DNA from 4 places in the Streptomyces sp. KLMMK genome. Region 4 is predicted to be linked to each of the others. Evidence: riboswitches for the same ligand, from Rfam matches in the RefSeq annotation. Region 4 holds a riboswitch; each other region holds the start of a gene.
The links. Region 4 has a riboswitch for cyclic di-AMP ahead of V7793_RS31725 (C40 family peptidase). Riboswitches for the same ligand answer to the same signal wherever they lie in the genome.
Positions count from the first base shown of each region.

Region 1: another riboswitch for cyclic di-AMP. It lies ahead of V7793_RS10155 (transglycosylase family protein); the one in region 4 lies ahead of V7793_RS31725 (C40 family peptidase).
Region 2: another riboswitch for cyclic di-AMP. It lies ahead of V7793_RS25205 (M23 family metallopeptidase); the one in region 4 lies ahead of V7793_RS31725 (C40 family peptidase).
Region 3: another riboswitch for cyclic di-AMP. It lies ahead of V7793_RS28865 (C40 family peptidase); the one in region 4 lies ahead of V7793_RS31725 (C40 family peptidase).

Region 1 is NZ_JBAMDC010000038.1:18,941-23,887, forward strand. Features, by position in the region: gene V7793_RS10145 (cytochrome P450 family protein) at 1-566, shown strand, start outside; gene V7793_RS10150 (transglycosylase family protein) at 680-1,804, shown strand; cyclic di-AMP (ydaO/yuaA leader) riboswitch at 2,065-2,245, shown strand; gene V7793_RS10155 (transglycosylase family protein) at 2,249-2,998, shown strand; gene eno (phosphopyruvate hydratase) at 3,255-4,535, shown strand; gene V7793_RS10165 (FtsB family cell division protein) at 4,683-4,947, shown strand, end outside.
Region 2 is NZ_JBAMDC010000220.1:25-4,971, reverse strand. Features, by position in the region: gene V7793_RS25215 (M16 family metallopeptidase) at 1-1,290, shown strand, start outside; gene V7793_RS25210 (M16 family metallopeptidase) at 1,326-2,693, shown strand; cyclic di-AMP (ydaO/yuaA leader) riboswitch at 2,909-3,064, shown strand; gene V7793_RS25205 (M23 family metallopeptidase) at 3,078-3,887, shown strand; gene V7793_RS25200 (GntR family transcriptional regulator) at 4,158-4,823, shown strand.
Region 3 is NZ_JBAMDC010000301.1:2,383-7,329, reverse strand. Features, by position in the region: partial or broken gene V7793_RS28880 (AfsR/SARP family transcriptional regulator) at 1-70, opposite strand, end outside; gene V7793_RS28875 (hypothetical protein) at 253-438, shown strand; gene V7793_RS28870 (S1 family peptidase) at 946-2,016, shown strand; gene V7793_RS28865 (C40 family peptidase) at 2,158-2,631, opposite strand; cyclic di-AMP (ydaO/yuaA leader) riboswitch at 2,636-2,798, opposite strand; gene V7793_RS28860 (carboxylate-amine ligase) at 3,154-4,236, shown strand; gene V7793_RS28855 (hypothetical protein) at 4,244-4,947, opposite strand, start outside.
Region 4 is NZ_JBAMDC010000386.1:963-5,909, reverse strand. Features, by position in the region: partial or broken gene V7793_RS31745 (8-amino-7-oxononanoate synthase) at 1-42, shown strand, start outside; gene V7793_RS31740 (DUF397 domain-containing protein) at 61-315, opposite strand; gene V7793_RS31735 (helix-turn-helix domain-containing protein) at 325-1,203, opposite strand; gene V7793_RS31730 (ATP-binding protein) at 1,484-1,921, shown strand; gene V7793_RS31725 (C40 family peptidase) at 2,059-2,529, opposite strand; cyclic di-AMP (ydaO/yuaA leader) riboswitch at 2,534-2,718, opposite strand; gene V7793_RS31720 (urease subunit gamma) at 3,449-3,751, shown strand; gene V7793_RS31715 (urease subunit beta) at 3,767-4,078, shown strand; gene V7793_RS31710 (urease subunit alpha) at 4,071-4,947, shown strand, end outside.

The DNA.
Region 1 (4,947 bases), on a different contig from region 4:
TCCTGCTCTTTGCGGGTTTTGAAACAACTGTGAACCTGATCGGTAACGGAACCTACGCCCTCCTGCGCAATCCGGAGCAGCGCGAGCGTCTCCAGCGCGCCCTCGCCGAGGGCGACGAGGGCCTGCTCGCGACCGGGGTCGAGGAACTGCTGCGCTACGACGGACCGGTGGAGCTCGCGACCTGGCGGTTCGCCACCCGGGACCTGACGATCGGCGGGCAGCGCATCGCCGAGGGCGACCCCGTCCTCGTCGTCCTCGCGGCCGCCGACCGCGACCCCGAGCGCTTCGCCGACCCTGATGCGCTGGACCTCTCCCGGCGCGACAACCAGCACCTCGGCTACGGCCACGGCATCCACTACTGCCTGGGCGCGCCCCTCGCCCGCCTGGAGGGCCAGACGGCTCTGGCGACCCTGCTGAGGCGCCTTCCCGACCTGCGGCTGGGGGCCGATCCGGAGGAGCTGCGGTGGCGCGGCGGGCTCATCATGCGCGGTCTGCGCACCCTGCCCGTGGCCTTTACACCTGAAGACATTCCGGGCACAACCGCCCAGGAGGGGCCGCCCGCCTGACCTCACGTCAGTCGGCGTGATCTCGGCGTGACCTCCGCTACATCGGCTTGTGACTCCGGTGGGCCGTCGCTATCTTCAACCACCATTCGCCGCCGAACGAGAGGCAACCGCCCATGAGACCCGGAAACGGCCGACATCGCCGCCCCCGTCAGATACCCGCCATCATGGTCGCCGCGGGGGTGACCGCCTCCGGAATCGCCATGCCGCTGCTGGCGGCCACCGGCGCGTCGGCAGCCGACGCCGGCACCTGGGACCGTGTGGCCCAGTGCGAGAGCGACGGCATGTGGAGCGCCAACTCCGGTAACGGGACCTACGGGGGACTGCAGCTGACCCAGGACCTCTGGGAGCGCCACGGCGGCCGCGAGTACGCCCCCCGGCCCGACCTCGCCAGCCGTGCGCAGCAGATCACCGTCGCCGAGCAGATCCTCGAGAGCAGAGGCACCAGCCCCTGGTCGAGCTGCGCGGCGAGCGCGGGCCTCACCTCGGGCGGGACCCCGGCGGAGGTCAACCCGGGCGGCACACACGCCCCCGCGAGCGACTCGACGCCTTCACGCGCCCCGGAGCGCACCACTTCGCACTCCACGCCGTCCGAGCCGTCCGAGCCCTCCGAGCACGACAAGCCTTCTGACGCGTCCACGTCTCCCTCGCCGTCCGGAAAGCCGTCGCCGGGTTCCTCGACGAGCCCCTCGGCCGACCCCTCCACGCAGCCTTCGGGGCAGCCGTCGACCGGCCGGCCGTCGCCGGGCCAGTCCTCCGGTCAGCCGTCCGGCCGGCCCTCCGGCAGCCCGTCGTCCGACGCGCCGTCACCCGACGCCTCGGGCACGCCGGGCGACGGGAAGTCCGGTGAGCCGCAGGAAGGCCGGCACCGCAAGCCCTCGACGTCCCCCACGGACGACCCGACCCGGATCCCGGACGGTTCCGCCACACCCGCTGCCGGCGATTCCGGTTCGCCTGCGGGGCAGCTGCCCGGCGAGGGCGGCACGGGTACGGGCAAGCACCGTGCCGACCCGTCGCGTTCGGAGGACGAGGGCCGTACGTCGCGGGGCGGTGGCGATGCCCGCACCGGCAGCCCCACGCCCACCGACTACACCGTGCGCCCCGGTGACAACCTGTCAGCCATCGCCGAGCAGCATGCGGTCAAGGGGGGTTGGCAGTCTCTGTATCAGCGCAATGAGAAAGCGGTCGGAACCGATCCCGACCTGATCCGTCCTGGTCAGAGGCTCGAGGTCGGTAAATAGACCGGCAGTTCGCGGCGAATGTCCGTTCCAGTCGAAAGTGAGACATGGGTCTCTTTGCCCGGTGGCGGAATGCGGTCTTCCCGAAACTGGCAAACCGTCTCTCACCTGCGGAAACGCGATGTTCCCCTGGGTAGCCAGGGGCAACTGTGGCTGGAAAGAGGGGTTTGAACCCTTGCCGCGACTGTGTTTACCGTCGTGTCCGCTCGCCACCGCGGGCACCACGGTCGCCACGCCGAATCCTGCCGGCGATCGGGGGAGTCGTCGCGCAAGCGCCGTAGGCAGGAGCGGGGGAACCAAGGTAGGCGCCGGAAACGGCTCCTCGGCGAAAGCCGCGGGTCCGGGACCGGCTAGGGGTGAAGCCGAGTGTGCTCGCACACGAAGCCGGGCGAACTCACAGCCCGAACCCGACAGCTCACCTCGTAGGCGTCGGTGAGGAAACGACTTATGTCCAAGGGCAAGCACCGTCGTCCGTCCAAGGCCGTCCGCATCTTCACGCTCGCCGGTGTCACCGGTGCAGCTGTCGCCGCCCCGCTGATGGTCGCCACCTCCGCCAACGCCGCCTCCGTCTCGACGTGGGACAAGGTCGCCCAGTGCGAGTCCGGTGGCAACTGGTCCATCAACACCGGCAACGGCTACTACGGCGGTCTGCAGTTCTCGCAGTCCTCCTGGAACGCCGCCGGCGGCCAGAAGTACGCCGACCGCGCCGACCACGCCTCCAAGAGCGCCCAGATCGCCGTGGCCGAGAAGCTGCTCGCCATGCAGGGCCCGGGCGCCTGGGGCTGTGCCGGTCCCGGCGGCCTGACGGCCGGCGGCCCGAAGGCGAACGTCGACCCGTCCGGTTCGGGCTCGGTCAGCAAGTCCACCAAGTCCTCCCGCACCGGCGGCACCGTCTCGGGCAAGTCCCACGCGGACCGCAGCGAGCGCCAGGCCGCGCCGAAGAAGACCACGCCGAAGCACTCCGCGCCGCAGGCCACCGAGCGCGACGAGGTCCCGGCCCCGAAGCGGACCGCCCCGGGCGGGCAGTCCTACAAGGTCGGCAACGGCGAGTACGAGGTCAAGGAGGGCGACACCCTCTCCAAGATCGCCGAGGCTCAGCACGTCAAGGGCGGCTGGCAGAAGCTGTACGACCGCAACAAGGACATCGTCCAGGACGCGGACGTGATCTACGTCGGCCAGAAGCTGCACCTCAGCTGATCCGGCAGGGCGGCCCGCTCCGGTGGGCCGCCCTTCTCCGCTCCCGGCGGGACCGCCCCGCTCCGATGCGCCGCCCCGAGCGCGCACCGGAGCGGGGCTTAGCCGTTTCCGGATCCGCCATACATACGGTGTTCTGGGCTTTTGTGCTGTTTTTTAGGCTTTTCCGGCCCGGGAAAGCGGTCCAACGGCGAGGCGAGCCTCCGGGGCCCGTTAGGCTCGTGCTGCAGAACCACAGACACACACGAAGGAGACCCTCGTGCCGTCCATCGACGTCGTCGTAGCTCGCGAGATCCTCGACTCGCGAGGCAACCCCACGGTCGAGGTCGAGGTCGGCCTCGACGACGGCTCCACGGGCCGTGCCGCCGTGCCGTCCGGCGCCTCCACCGGCGCCTTCGAGGCCATCGAGCTCCGTGACGGTGACAAGAACCGTTACCTGGGCAAGGGCGTCGAGAAGGCCGTCCTCGCCGTCATCGAGCAGATCGGCCCGGAGCTCGTCGGCTACGACGCCACCGAGCAGCGCCTGATCGACCAGGCCATGTTCGACCTGGACGCCACCGACAACAAGGGCTCGCTCGGCGCCAACGCCATCCTGGGCGTCTCCCTGGCCGTCGCGCACGCCGCCTCCGAGGCGTCCGACCTGCCGCTCTTCCGCTACCTGGGCGGCCCGAACGCGCACCTGCTGCCCGTTCCGATGATGAACATCCTCAACGGTGGGTCGCACGCCGACTCCAACGTGGACATCCAGGAGTTCATGATCGCGCCGATCGGCGCGGAGTCCTTCTCCGAGGCCCTGCGCTGGGGCACCGAGGTCTACCACACCCTCAAGTCGGTCCTGAAGACCAAGGGCCTGTCCACCGGTCTGGGCGACGAGGGCGGCTTCGCGCCGAACCTCGGCTCCAACCGCGAGGCCCTCGACCTCATCCTCGAGGCCATCAAGCAGGCCGGCTACACCCCCGGCCAGGACATCGCGCTCGCGCTCGACGTGGCCGCCTCCGAGTTCTACAAGGACGGCGTCTACAAGTTCGAGGGCCAGGACCGCACGGCCGCCGAGATGACGGACTACTACGCCGAGCTCGTCGCGGCGTACCCGCTCGTCTCCATCGAGGACCCGCTGTTCGAGGACGACTGGGACGGCTGGAAGACCATCACCGAGAAGCTCGGCGACAAGGTCCAGCTCGTCGGCGACGACCTGTTCGTCACCAACCCCGAGCGCCTCGGCCGCGGCATCGAGGAGGGCGCCGCCAACGCCCTGCTGGTCAAGGTCAACCAGATCGGCTCGCTGACCGAGACCCTGGACGCCGTCGAGCTGGCCCAGCGCAACGGCTTCAAGTGCATGATGTCCCACCGCTCCGGCGAGACCGAGGACGTCACCATCGCCGACCTGGCCGTCGCCACCAACTGCGGCCAGATCAAGACCGGTGCCCCGGCCCGCTCCGAGCGCGTCGCCAAGTACAACCAGCTCCTGCGCATCGAGGAGATCCTGGACGACGCCGCGGTCTACGCCGGCCGCAGCGCCTTCCCGCGCTTCAAGGGCTGACACGAGGACACCGCGGGCCGGCACCCGCAGGCCTGACACGGCCTCAGGGGAGCAGCCTCACCACGTCCCCGGCCACGGTCCCGTACCGTGGCCGGGGACGTACGTTCGTAGCGAGGCTGCGGGCGACCAGGACCTCGGGGAGGCGAAGTGGCGGCGGAACGCTCCACCGCGACCAGACTCAGGGCACTCGGCTCGGTGCTCGTCCAGGGCCCCACGGCCCGCGTCTACCGCGCGCGGGGCCCGCGCCGCAGCCGGCTCACCGGCCGTGCGGCGCTGCTGGCGCTCGTGGTGTGCTCGCTGGTCGTCGCCCTCGCCTATCCCATGCGCCAGTGGGTCACCCAGCGCTCCGACATCGCCGATCAGCGCCGCCAGTCCGAGCGCGCCCGCGAGCAGGTGAAGCGGCTGGAGGACG
Region 2 (4,947 bases), on a different contig from region 4:
GCCAACGGCCTGCGGGTGGTGCTCTCCGAAGACCACCTGACCCCGGTCGCCGCCGTCTGCCTCTGGTACGACGTCGGCTCGCGCCATGAGGTCAAGGGCCGCACAGGCCTCGCCCACCTCTTCGAGCACCTTATGTTCCAGGGCTCGGCACAGGTCAAGGGGAACGGCCATTTCGAGCTGGTCCAGGGCGCCGGCGGCTCCCTCAACGGCACCACCAGCTTCGAGCGCACCAACTACTTCGAGACCATGCCGGCGCACCAGCTGGAGCTGGCCCTGTGGCTCGAGGCCGACCGGATGGGCTCCCTGCTCACCGCCCTCGACGACGAGTCGATGGAGAACCAGCGCGACGTCGTCAAGAACGAGCGCCGCCAGCGCTACGACAACGTCCCCTACGGCACCGCCTTCGAGCGGCTGACCGCCATGGTCTTCCCGGACGGCCACCCGTACCACCACACCCCGATCGGCTCCATGGCCGACCTGGACGCGGCCTCCCTGGAGGACGCCCGCGCCTTCTTCCGCACCTACTACGCCCCGGGCAACGCCGTCCTGTCGGTCGTCGGCGACATCGACCCCGAGCAGACCCTCGCCTGGATCGAGAAGTACTTCGGCTCGATCCCCGCGCACGACGGCAAGCAGCCCCCGCGCGACGGCAGCCTGCCCGACGTCATCGGCGAGGAGCTGCGCCAGGTCGTCCGCGAGGAGGTCCCGGCCCGCGCCATGATGGCCGCCTACCGCCTCCCGCAGGACGGCTCCCGCGAGGCCGACGCCGCCGACCTGGCCGTCACCGTCCTCGGCGGCGGCGAGTCCTCCCGCCTGCACAACCGCCTGGTCCGCCACGACCGCTCCGCCGTCGCCGCCGGCTTCGGCCTGCTGCGGCTCGCCGGCGCCCCCTCGCTGGGCTGGCTGGACGTCAAGGCGTCCGGCGGCGCCGAGGTGGCCGGCATCGAGGCCGCCGTCGACGAGGAGCTCGCCCGCTTCGCCGCCGAGGGCCCGACGCCCGCGGAGATGGAGCGCGCCCAGGCCCAGCTGGAGCGCGAGTGGCTGGACCGGCTCTCCACCGTCAGCGGCCGCGCCGACGAACTGTGCCGCTTCGCGGTGCTGTTCGGCGACCCGCAGCTCGCCCTGACCGCCGTGCAGCGCGTCCTGGACATCACGCCGGAGGAGGTGCGGCAGGTCGCCCAGGCCCGCCTGCGCCCCGACAACCGCGCCGTGCTGGTGTACGAGCCCACCGAGCCGGCCGCCCCCGCCGCCGACGAGAACGCCGAAGCAGAAGAGGAGACGGCCAAGTGAGCGACGCCCTGGCCGCTGACACCGCCCAGCCTTCCATGGACTTCCACCCCCAGCCCCAGCCCGGGACCGCGGCCCCCTGGGCCTTCCCCGCCCCCGAGCGCGGCACGCTCCCCAACGGCCTGACGGTGCTGCGCTGCCACCGCCCGGGCCAGCAGGTCGTCGCCGTCGACATCAATGTGGTGGCCCCCCTGGCCGCGGAGCCGGAGGGCCTCGACGGCGTCGCCACCATCATGGCGCGCGCCCTGTCGGAGGGCACCGACAAGCACACCGCCGAGGAGTTCACCGCCGAGCTGGAGCGCTGCGGCGCCACCCTCGACGCCCACGCCGACCACCCCGGCGTGCGCCTGTCCCTGGAGGTCCCCGCCTCCCGGCTCGGCAAGGCCCTCGGCCTCGTGGCCGACGCGCTGCGCGCCCCCGCCTTCCCCGACCACGAGGTCGAGCGGCTGGTGGGCAACCGCCTGGACGAGATCCCGCACGAGCTGGCCAACCCCGCCCGCCGGGCCGCCATGGCGCTCTCCAAGGAGCTCTTCCCGGCCGGCTCGCGGATGTCCCGCCCGCGTCAGGGCACCGAGGAGACGGTCGCCCGCATCGACGCCGCCTCCGTGCGGGCCTTCTACGAGGCCCACGTGCGCCCCGCCACCACGACCGCCGTGGTCGTCGGCGACTTCACCGGCGTGGACCTCGACGAGGCCCTCGCCGACTCCCTCGGCGCCTGGACGGGTTCCCCGGCCGAGCCGTACCCGCTCAAGCCGGTCACCGCGGACGACACCGGCCGCGTCGTCATCGTGGACCGCCCCGGCGCGGTCCAGACGCAGCTCCTCATCGGCCGCATCGGCGCCGACCGGCACGGCCAGGTCTGGCCCGCCCAGAGCGTCGGCACGTACTGCCTGGGCGGCACCCTCACCTCCCGTCTGGACCGCGTCCTGCGCGAGGAGAAGGGCTACACCTACGGCGTGCGGTCCTTCGGCCAGGTGCTGCTGTCCACCCCGGAGGGCACCGGCGCGGCCATGCTCGCCATCAGCGGCTCGGTGGACACCGCCTCCACCGGCCCCGCGCTGGAGGACCTGTGGACCGTCCTGCGCACCCTCGCCGCCGGGGGCCTGACGGACGAGGAGCGCGACTCCGCCGTGCAGAACCTCGTCGGCGTCGCCCCGCTGAAGTACGAGACGGCGGCGGCCGTCGCGGGCACCCTCGCCGACCAGGTGGAGCAGCACCTGCCGGACGATTTCCAGGCGCACCTGTACGAGCGCCTCGCCGCGACGGGCACGGTGGAGGCCACCGCCGCCGTGGTGAGCGCCTTCCCGGTCGACCGCCTGGTGACGGTGCTGGTCGGTGACGCCGCGCAGATCGAGGAGCCCGTCCGGGCCCTCGGTATCGGGGAAGTGACCGTGATCACGGGCTGACGCCCCGGCGGGCCGGCCGCACCGGTCGGCCCGTCAACCGGCAGGCACGCGCACCCCTGAGGCACGCGTGCCTGCCAAATGTCCGGTTTAGTGGAGTGGTTGCACGTCTGTGTTGTGGCGTGGGCCACAAAATGGGGCTTCTGTTTGCCGATCGAAAGTGGCGGCGTCTAGCGTCAAAGCGTCTGTCCGTCAGATGTGCGTCGCATCCGCGGCCCGGGCAGACATCGCCGAGTCCCCGTACGGCGCGAGCCAGGGGAGCCGGGGACCCAAGTGTCCCTGGGGTGAATCGGGCCCCTTTCCGGAGGGATCCGTAGGAGACCTTCCTGCTCCGAACCCGTCAGCTAACCCGGTAGGCGAGAGGGAAGGAAAGGACCAGCCTCACCAATGGCGTTCACTCGTGCCACCGGGAAGCACCGCAAGCCGAGCCGCGCCGTTCGCGTCAGCGCGAACGCGGCGGGCATAGCCACCCTCGCCGCCACCGGTGTCGTCGCGGGCCTCGCCGCCCCGGCGATGGCCGCCTCTCCCGACGAGACTCACCGCCCCACCGAGGATACCGGCCTGACCCAGGCCGTCGTCATCGGCGAGGACACGGCCGGCCGCATCGGCGAGCAGGCCCAGGTCCAGACCAGCGCCGCGGCCGAGAACACCGCCGTCCACGAGGCCGAGACCGCCGCCAAGCAGCAGGCGGCCGACGTCAAGAAGGCCGCGGACGAGGCCAAGCGCAAGGCCGAGGCCGAGCGCAAGGAGCAGGAGCGCGTCGCTCGCGAGCAGGAGCGCAAGCGCCTCAACACCTTCGTCTCGCCGATCGCCGGCTCGTACGTCTCCACGTCCTACAAGGCCTCCAGCGGCCTGTGGTCCTCCGGCAGCCACACCGGCATCGACATGCACGCCGCGACCGGCACCTCGATCCAGGCCGTGGGCGCGGGCACCATCGTCGAGGCCGGCTGGGGCGGCGCCTACGGCAACAACGTCGTCATCAAGCACAACGACGGCACCTACACGCAGTACGGCCACCTCTCGTCCATCGACGTCAGCGTCGGCCAGTCGGTTACCGCCGGCCAGCAGATCGGCCTCTCCGGCGCCACGGGCAACGTCACCGGCCCGCACCTGCACTTCGAGGCCCGCACCGGCGCCACGTACGGCACCGACATCGACCCGGTCGCGTACCTCAGCGAGCACGGCGTCAACCTCTGACGCCCCTGCCCGCGCCCCCGCGCGGCACATTCGCCTGACGAAGGCCCCGGCCCACCGGCCGGGGTCTTCGTCGTATCCTCGTGTTGGCCAAAACATATCGATGACTTCACATGCGCCGTCGGAAATCGCGGACGGCTGCAATAGAGTCGCTGAACAGGCGTCAATCGGCCGCGTTTCGCGGGGGTTATGCGGAGGTTCACCCATGCGGGGCCGTACGTGAACGGTGATGGCACAGCAAATCAGAGCGGCCGTCGCATTTCCGCGCACGCCGTGTGCACGGCGATCCGTGACGACATTGTTTCGGGCACGTTTCCGCCCGGCAGCAGGCTCACCGAAGAAGTCCTCGCGCGCCGCTACGGCGTTTCGCGCGTGCCCGTGCGCGAGGCGCTGCGCACCCTGGCCTCGGAAGGGTTCGTGACCACCCGGCGGCACGCGGGCGCCTGCGTCGCGGAGCCGACCGAGCAGGAGGCCGCCGATCTGCTGGAGGTCCGCGCCCTGCTGGAGCCGCTGGGCGCCGCGCGCGCCGCACAGCGCCGTACGGAGGCGCACCTGAAGGTGCTGCGCGGTCTGGTCCGGCTCGGCCAGGAGCGGGCCCGTGGCGGGCGTACGGGCGAGCTGCGGCCGCTGGGGGACTGGTTCGACGAGACCCTCGCCCAGGCGTCCGGCAGCCCGAGCCTCGCGGGCCTGCTCACCCAGCTCCGGCTCAAGATCGCCTGGGTGTACGCGGCGGAGCCGCCCGCGCGCCCCGTCGACACCTGGGAGGTGCTCGGCGCCCTCGTGGACGCCGTCGCCCGCGGCGACGCGGAGCGGGCCCGGGCCATCGCGGCGGCCCGTGCGGACCGGTCGCCGGGGGAATTCCGGCTGCGCCGCACCGTGCCGGCGGCCCGCGTGCGGAATGCGGGTCCGGCCGTGCGAACGGTGATCTCCGGCTCCTGATCCCCGGTTCCGGTCCGGGTTCCCGGGGCGGGCCTATTTATGTCCGGTGTTACCGCAGGAACCATCTCCGGCCGAACTTCCGCCAAAGGAATGCCCGGCTGTTACCGCTGGAATGCCATGGATT
Region 3 (4,947 bases), on a different contig from region 4:
CCAGCGCGCGCACCGGGCCGAGCAGCTGGAAATGGAGCCGGTCTGCGGACGGCTCCGTTGTGTCCCGCATCTTTCCCCCGACCGTGCCCTGCCGGCTCTGCCCGGCGACAGATGGTGACAGTACCTCAGCGCCCGGCACGGGAGCAGAGGACGGGTGAGGGGCCGTTGATCGTCCGTTGATGGCGCCGTTACATACTGCAGGCACAGTTGTTCCCTGCGCATCACAGCGCGCCTGACACAGGAGTTTTCGATATGACCGCTGAGGACCCCAAGAGCACCGAGCAGGCCGGGGCCCCCGCCGAGCAGCCCGTCACGCCGTCCGAGGAGGCGCTCGCGTCCGAGCTGGACAAGCCGGTCGAGCACGTGGAGGGCACCGCGCCGCAGAAGCCGGGCGGCAGCGGCCCGATCCGTCCGACCCACACGACGGGGGCGCAGTAGCCGCAAGGCCGGGAAGGCCGGGCCGGGTTCCGCCGTGCGAACGGCGGGACCCGGCCTCCCCTTTGCGGTGCCCCGGCCGTTAGGACTGAGCAAAGAACGTACCGGCGCCGCTCCACGGGCGGCCCGCGGGGAGCGACTACCGGACAGGCGTGCCCCGCGGTGTCCGGTCACCGCACGGCGGCCGTCCAGGCCCGTCACTCCCGTTCAGGGGGGCGGCTTGCGGTGCCGCTGAGCCGCCGGGGGACTGCGGCCGGCGCCCTTCGCACGACCGAATGTCGCTCTTGAACTTCCGCTCGTCCTCTCGGGATACTCGCCCATATCCCGTACTTGACATGGACGCGACGATCTCCCATCGGCCTGTCGTGCACCGTGTCCTCACCGATGCGCATCACCCACGCGTCACGCACACGGGTCGCGCACGTGCGTCACGCACGCGCATCGCACCCGCACGTCCTCCACGCCCGGGCACCACCGTGCCGCCGGGCACTCCCCCACAGGAGGTCACGAGTGAAACGTTCCCGCATCTCCACGCGCTGTACGGCCACCGCCGGCGCGGCGATGGTCGCCCTGACGGCCGCGGCCCTGACGCTCCCCGGCGCGCACGCGGACTCGCCGGCACCCCGTCAGCTCTCCTCGCCGCAGGCCGCCGAGCTGGCTCAGCGGATATCCGCCGACCTCGGCGCGGACTCGGCCGGCTCGTACTACGACGCCGGGACCGGCAGGCTCGTCGTCGGCGTCCTCGACCAGGAGGCGGCGGCCAGGGCAAGGGCCGCCGGCGCCGAACCGAGGACCGTGCGCCACTCGGCCGCCGAGCTCGCCTCGGCCCTGCGGACGCTCAAGGCGGAGGCGAGCGTACCGGGCACGGCCTGGTCGGTGGATCCCCGCTCCAACAAGGTCGTCGTCACCGCCGACAGCACGGTCACGGGCGCCCGGCAGGACCGGCTGGACAAAGCCGTCGCACAGCTCGGCGACAAGGTCGCGGTCAGGAGAACGTCAGGGAAGTTCCGTCCGCTCATCGCGGGCGGCGACGCGATCTGGGGCAGCGGCGTGCGCTGCTCGCTGGGCTTCAACGTCACCAAGGGCGGCAAGCCGTACTTCCTCACGGCCGGGCACTGCGGCAACGCCTCGCGGACCTGGTCCGCGACCCAGGGCGGCGCCCAGATCGGCGTGGTCGAGAGCTCGTCCTTCCCCGGCCACGACTACGCGCTCGTCCGCTACACGTCCACCATCGCCCACCCGAGCGCGGTGGACCTCTACAACGGCGGCACGCAGAACATCGGCAAGGCCGGGGAAGCCGTCGTCGGCGAGAAGGTGCAGCGCAGCGGCAGCACCACCCGGGTGCACGGCGGCGAGGTCACGGCCCTCGACGTGACCGTCAACTACGAGGAGGGGGCGGTCGAGGGCATGATCGGCACCTCGGTCTGCGCCGAACCGGGCGACAGCGGCGGCGCCCTCTTCGACGGTGCCACCGCCCTCGGCCTCACCTCGGGCGGCAGCGGCGACTGCTCCGGCGGCGGGGAGACGTTCTTCCAGCCCGTACCGGCGGCGCTGCAGGCGTACGGGGCGCAGCTGCCCTGAGGCACCGCTCCAGGACGCGGCTGTGACGCACTCCTCCGGGGAAACCCTGCACGGGTTCCCCCGGAGGTCTCCGGGCCGGGGTTGGGTCGCCCCGGCCCGGTCGGTCGTCGCACCCCGGGCCGGACCGGGTGGTCCGGACGGTCAGTTGACCCGGCCGTACCAGACGCTGCCGGACCAGATCTTCTCCAGCCGGACCTTCGCGCCGGGCTTGGGCGAGTGCCAGATCTTGTTGCTACCCGCGTAGATCCCGACGTGGTAGACGTTGCTTCCCGAGTGGAAGAAGACCAGGTCGCCCGCCTGGCGGGAGCCGGCGGAGATGTGCCGGGTCTTGTTGTACTGCGCGGCCGCGGTGCGCGGCAGGGTCTTGCCGGCCTTCTTGAACGAGTAGAGCGTGAGGCCCGAGCAGTCGAACCGGTTGGGGCCGGCGGCGCCGTACTGGTAGGGGGAGCCCTGCTTGGAGGCCGCGACCTTCAGGGCGGTGGCGCCCGGAGTGGCGGCACTCGCCTCGGCCGACATTCCGGGGAGGAGCATCGACGCGGTCACGGTGGCCGCGGTGACCACGGAAGCGGCACCGGCGCGGGACATGAGTGTGGATATGCCAGGGAACGCAGACATGCCAAAACCCTTCGTCATCCGCCTGCGAAAGATGACCTGTCGGGTTCGGGCTGTCGAAGTTGCCCGGCCACCTGAAATGGCTTCACCCCAAGGACCACTGCCATCGTGGTCCGCCGTGCTCGGGTCTCCCGCTCCTGCCGATCCATTCGTTTCTGCTCCGCACCCGGTACGGCGGCAGGACTCGGCGTCCGCCCGGGTCGCCCGCCTCGGTGACGGGATCTTGTTGTTCGATGCACGATCCTGCATCACGGGCCGCCGGAATTCGGAGCCGAAAGGTGCTTCTGTGAACTTCTTCACTTCACGGCGATCCCTGGAACCGGGGTGTTACCCGGCATCACGGGTAACCGGTAATCCCCTTTATCAAAAGGGAGTTGAAGAACTGATTCGAGTCACCCCGGCGATGCACGAAAGACGAGGTGGCGGGGGCCGCGGCAGGGCGGCGGTAGGGCGTCTTTGCGTCAGAAGGCCGTGCCGGCGGGCTCCGTGCGGTTCGCTTCGCGAGCCCGAGGGTAGCCCTACGGCATGCTCACCCTAGGGATCGAGGAGGAGTATCTTCTGCTCGACCCGGCCACCGCACTGCCGGTACCCCTGGCCGACGAGGTCCGGGCGGCGGTCGACCTGGAACCGGTCGTGAACGAGCGGGAGATTCAGGCGGAGCTGTTGCAGGCCCAGGTGGAAGTTGCCACTCCGGTCTGCTCCGATCTCGCCGAGGCCAGCCGCCACCTGCTGCGGCTGCGCCATGCGGTGAGCTCCGCCGCCAAGCGGTCCGGCTGCCGGATCGCCGCCTGCGGTACGGCGCCGTGCTCGGGCCCCGAGCCCATCCCGGTCACCGGCAACCCGCGCTATCTGGCGATGCGGATCCGTGCCGCCCAGCTCGTGGACGAGCAGTTCGTCCACGGGATGCACGTCCATGTCGCCATCCCCGACCGCGAGATGGGCGTCGCGGTCCTCAACCGGGTCCGGCCCTGGCTGCCCGTGCTGGTCGCCATGGCGGGCAACTCCCCGCTGTGGAACGGCATCGACACCGGCTTCTCCAGCTGGCGGACCGTGGTCTACAGCCGCTGGCCGGTCAGCGGCCCGCCCCCGTACTTCGACGGCCTCGCGGACTACGAGGCCCGCATCCAGGCGCTGTTGACGGCCGGGGCGATCGAGGACCGGGGCCAGCTGTACTGGCAGGCACGGCTGTCGGACCGCTATCCCACCATCGAGGTGCGCTGCCTGGACGTCCAGCTGCGCGCCGACGACGCCGTCATGTTCGCGGGCATCGTCCGCGGGCTGGTCGCCACCGCCATCCGCGACGAGAAGGCCGGGCGGCCCCCCACGCCCTGCCTGCCGGAGCTGCTGGCCGCGGCGAACTGGCACGCCGCCCGGCACGGTCTCGACGGGGTCCTCGTGGACCCCGCGGGCCGGCGCCACGGCGCGGACGAGGTCGTCCGCAGCCTCCTCGCCCACATAGGGCGGTCGCTGGAGGAGTCGGGCGACACCCGGCAGGTGAGCTCGCTGGTCAACCGCCTGCTGCGGCGGGGCACCGGAGCGGACCGGCAGCGCCGGGCGCTGGCCACGGACGGGCTCAAGGCGGTGACGGAGCTGATCTCGGAACCGTAGCGGCAGGTCAGAAGTGCGGGTCCCCCGCGACCCGCCCGCCCAGGGCCCGGCCCGTGTCCGGGAGGTGTCGCCACCGCCTCGTCAGCAGCAGGGCCGCCAGGCCCAGGTAGACGTAGGTCAGCACCTCCCGGGCGTACTCGCCCGGAAGCGCGAACTGCACCGCGAAGAGGACGAGGAGGACGGCGGCCTCCCACCGCACGAAGCGCAGGTCCAGCAGGACGACGACGGCCAGGACGGTCTGCGCGGCCGTCAGGGCCACCTCGTCGACCTGACGGGTCACCAGCGGCAGGGCCGCCCCTCCCCCGCCGAGCGCGTGGGCGAGGGGCAGGCAGCCCACCAGCAGCGTCCACTGGTTGACCTTGCTCGACAGCAGCGCGCCCAGCCCGTCGCCGACCCGCATGCGCCAGGCGAAGACCACGGCGACGATCAGCTCCGGGGCCTCGGAGGCGAGCGGGGCGAGCCACTGGACCAGGACGAAGCGGTCGATGCCGAGCGAGGCGCCCGCCTCCACCAGTCCGAGCGCGAACGGCTCGGCGCAGGCGAAGACCACGGCCGCGGCGCCCGCGAAGAGCACGGCCGTCACGGTGCGCCGCCCGGCCCGCGGCAGCAGGGCCAGCCGCGCCGGGACGCCGACGAGCTCCTCCATCCCGCCCGCGCCGCACTTGGCGATCCGGTAGAGGTAGTAGCCGTACCAGGGGACGAGCACCACCG
Region 4 (4,947 bases):
GCCGCGGCCGACGCGATCATACGGACCGCGCCGGCCGCTTGAGAGAAAGGGACTGACGGGTCAGAGCGGGTCGGTCCCGCCGTCGCGCAGACCCTCGACGAAGCGGGTCCACGCGGCGGAGCGGAAGACGAGCGCGGGCCCGCCCGCCCGCTTGGAGTCGCGCACGGCGAGGAGGCGGCCGGGGAGCGGTCCGGCCGTCTCGACGCAGTTGTTGTATCCGGTGCTGTAACTGCTGCGCCGCCATGGAGCCTCGCGGAGCAGGGAAAGCGCTGCAGGGGTGGAACGGTGGGGTACGTACCGAGGCATTGCGGACATGGTGCCTCCTTACGCGCCGTCGTTGATCCCGGCGATGAATTCCAGCGATTTCTCGTGCGAGAGGGCGTGTGCGCGCAGTGTCGTGAAGGCCGCGCCGTACGCCCGGAGGTCTTCTTTCCGCTCCAGGTAGAGGCTACTCGTCAAGTGGTCGAGAACAACCACATCCAGATCAGCAATGCGCGGAAATGAGAAAATAACAAAAGGCCCGGTGATGCCCATATGGCCGCCGCTGGAGAAGGGCAGGACATGCAGTCGCACGTGCCCCAGCGATCCCGTCTCCACCAGGTGCCGCAACTGCCCGGCCATGACCTCCGGGCCGCCGACCTCATGGCGCAGCACGGCCTCGTCCAGCACGGCGCACACCTCCAGCGGCTGCTCGCCCCGGAGCACCGCCTGGCGCGCCAGGCGCACCCGCACCAGCTCCTCGACCTGCTCCGGCGCGGGGTCGCCGAGGGCCGCGCGGGTCACGGCGCGGGCGTAGTCCGGCGTCTGCAGCAGGCCGGGCACCACGGTGGTCTCCAGGGTGCTTAACCGCGAGGCCTCCGACTCCAGGCTGATGAAGTCGAGATAGGCGGGCGGCAGCCGGTCCCGGTAGGCGTACCACCAGCCGCGCCGGGCTCCCGCACCCTCGCCCGGTTCGGGGGACCCCGCACCGCACAGCGCCCCCAGCAGCGCGCGCAGCTCGGCGTCGGTGACCCCGTAGGCGTCCAGCAGCCGGGCCACGTCCGCCGGTTTCACGCCACTGCTGCCCGTCTCGATCCGGCTGACCTTCGACTGGTGCCAGCCCACCGCACGCGCGGCCTCCAGGCTCGTCAGCCCGGCCAGTTCGCGCTGGCGGCGCAGCTCCGCACCCAGCTTGCGGCGGCGTACCGCCGGTCCGTACCGCATTGGCCCTCCCCTGGGTCACTGTCGTTGTCATACGTCAGTGTCAATAGCCCAGTGTGCCGTGTGAATCCGGTCGCTCGTTGTAGAGTTCACTGCTTCGGGCGACAGATATATGCATATCTCGGGGGATCGCTCCCATCACAGGCGTTATCAGTGGCAGTCTGTCGCGCAGAGCCGTCCGAGGCCGCTCATGCCCCCCACGACTTACGGCACGCTTCCCGGTTTTCCGTGGCACGCACCGGAGTCCGGTCTCGGCGGGACCTCGGCTGAAAGGGCCACCGCCATGGCAGACCACCAAGAAGCCACCGTCACGCTGCCGAGCGCCCCCGCCTCGGTCTCCACGGCGCGCCGCTACGTCGCGGAGGTGCTGGCGGACTGGGGGCTTCCGGGCGGGACGGACACCTCGGAGACCGTGCGCCTGATCGTCTCCGAGCTCGCGACCAACGCCGTGCAGCACACCCGGGGTCAGTCGCCCACCTTCACCGTGGACGTCCGCCTCGACCGTGATCAGCAGCTGCGCATCGGCGTCACGGACAGCCACCCGCGCTTCCCCCGGCGGCTGCCCGCCGCGGTCCAGCAGGACAACGGCCGCGGCATGGTGATCATCCGCTGTCTCACCGCGGAGCACGGGGGGCGGCTGTTCTGCACGCCGACCTCCGACGGCGGCAAGACGGTGTGGATCTCCCTCCCCTGGACCGCGCCGGTCAGCGCCGAGCGCTGAACTCCCCTCCGGCCGGCCTGGCCCCCCGCACCCGGGTGCGGGGGGCCTCGGGCCTCTTCGGGCCCTCGTGCGGGGAGGTGCGGGGAGTGGGTGTCACCGGCCCTTCCGGGGTCTCCGGGCGGGCCGGTGACGCCGGGTCAGCCGACCCGGCCGTAGAGGACGCTGTTGGTCCAGATCCGCTCCAGACGGACGACCGCGCCCGTCTTGGGTGCGTGCCAGATGCGGCCGTCCCCGTTGTATATCCCCACGTGGTAGATCCCGCGCCCGGAGACGAAGAAGACGAGGTCGCCGCGTTCGCGTGCGGAGCGGGGGATGTGGTGGGTGCTGTTGTACTGCTGGGCGGCGGTGCGGGGCAGGGACTTCCCGGCCCGCTTGAAGGAGTAGAGCGTCAGGCCCGAGCAGTCGAACCGGGAGGGTCCGGTCGCCCCCCACTGATACGGGGAGCCCTGCTTCGAGGCCGCGATCCGCAGTGCCTGGGTGGAGACGGTAGACGCCTCCGCCTCTGCCGCGCCGCCCGGAACCAGCACGGTGGCTCCGACGGCGGCGAGAGTGAGGGCCGATGCCGCACCGGCCCTGGACAGCTTTGACGGACGTTTGTGCGCGCCCATGCGCTAACCCTTCGTCAGCCGCCTGTGAAGGATGACCTGTCGGGTTCGGGCAGGCGAAGGTTGCCCGGCCGCTGTCAACGGCTTCACCCCAAGGGCCGACCGCACTACTCTTGGTCGTCCCACCACTCTTGGGTCCTCCATCCCTGCCGTTGCACTCAAGTCGACCCGGCATCCCGGCGGCGGCAGGGTTCGGCGTCCGCCGGGACCGCCCCGCCTGGGTGGCGGGGTCTTGTCGTCGAAGGGATCTTGGCGCAGCCGCCGTGCCGATTCCGAGCGGAACCAGGGGTATGTGAGCCTGATCACTTCTGGGCAATTCCGGTGGACGCGGGGCGATTTGATGGTGTGCGCCCAAGCCGGCTGAGCCGCTGGCCTGCGGCGGTTCGTACCGGCCCGGGGGCAATCCGGCCGTCCGCGCCAAATCGATCACCGCGCCCCGTCTACGCCGTGATCCTTCATGGAGGGGACCGGGGTTTATTCGGGTGCGGACCCCCGGCCCTCCGGCGCACATGGCGCGGAGATCCCTTCGCCCCCGGCGCTCTGCGCCGGGGACCCGTATCGTCCGCGTCGGCATGACCCGCTCGCACCTTCCGTTCACCCGTTCCGTACGGGCGTGCGAGCCGCGGCGCCGTCGTACCACCGCGACGACCATGGTCTGCGCCGCCCGTAGCCGGCCGTACGTGTCGTGCGGACGGGCGGCCATGATCCGGCCCAGAAGATCCAGTAGGTGCAGACGACAGACGGCGCCCGGGCCCGTGGCCATGGCATCGCAAAGAGTCAGTTAACGCGTTGGAAAAGGTTGCGCCCTAATCTGCAATCACTGGCCACCGGCCGAAGAACCCCAGGTCAACACCGTGTTGAACTCGGGTAGCGTCCCGGTGCGTCCATCCGGGACACCTGGGACGACAGTGAGGTGGGACGCATGCAACTCTCCCCGCGCGAGCAGGAACGACTGCTCCTGCACGTGGCCGCCGACGTGGCCGCCAAGCGCAAGGCCCGCGGCCTGCTCCTCAACCACCCCGAGGCGGTGGCCCTGATCACGGTCCACGTCCTCGAAGGCGCCCGGGACGGCCGCACCGTCGCCGAGCTGATGTCCTCCGGGCGCGGGGTGCTCACCCGCGACGACGTCATGGAGGGCATCCCCGAGATGCTCCACGACGTCCAGGTCGAGGCCACCTTCCCCGACGGCACCAAGCTCGTCACCGTTCACGAACCGATCTGCTGACGGGGAGGACCCGCGATGATCCCCGGAGAAATCCTGTACGCCGCCGAGCCCGTGGCCCTCAACCAGGGACTGCACCGCACCCGGCTCACCGTGCTCAACGCCGCCGACCGCCCGGTGCAGGTCGGCTCGCACTACCACTTCGCCGAGGCCAACCCCGGCCTCGACTTCGACCGTGCGGCGGCCCGCGGCAAGCGCCTCGACATCGCCGCCGGCACCGCCGTCCGCTTCGAGCCGGGCATCCCCCTCCAGGTCGACCTCGTCCCCATCGGCGGCAAGCGCATCGTCGAGGGCCTGCGCGGCGAGTGCGGGGGACCGCTCGATGACTGAACTCAGCCGCGTCGCCTACGCCGGCCTCTACGGGCCGACCGCCGGCGACCGCGTCCGCCTCGCCGACACCGACCTCGTCGTCGAGATCGAGGAGGACCGCAGCGGCGGGCCCGGGCACGCCGGCGACGAGGCCGTCTTCGGCGGCGGCAAGGTCATCCGCGAGTCCATGGGCCAGTCCCGCGCGACCCGGGCGGACGGGGCCCCCGACACCGTCATCACCGGGGCCCTCGTCCTCGACCACTGGGGCGTCGTCAAGGCCGACATCGGCATCCGCGACGGCCGGATCACCGGCGTCGGCAAGGCCGGCAACCCCGACACCATGGACGGCGTCCACCCCGACCTCGTCATCGGACCCGAGACCGAGGTCATCGCCGGCAACGGCAAGATCCTCACCGCCGGGGCCGTCGACGCCCACGTCCATTTCATCTGCCCGCAGGCCGCGGACGAGGCTCTCGCCTCGGGAGTCACCACCCTGCTCGGCGGCGGCACCGGGCCGGCCGAGGGCAGCAAGGCCACCACCATCACCCCCGGAGCCTGGCACCTCGCCCGGATGTTCGAGGCCATGGAGGGCTACCCCGTCAACGTCGGCCTGCTGGGCAAGGGCAACACCGTCTCGTACGACTCGATGCGCGCCCAGCTGCGGGCCGGCGCCGTCGGCTTCAAGATCCACGAGGACTGGGGGGCGACCCCCGCCGTCATCGACGCCTGCCTGGCCGTGTGCGAGGAGAGCGGGGCCCAGCTCGCCATCCACACCGACACCCTCAACGAGGCCGGCTTCGTCGGCGACACCCTCGCCGCCATCGCCGGCCGGTCCATCCACGCCTACCACACCGAAGGCGCGGGCGGCGGGCATGCACCCGACATCATCA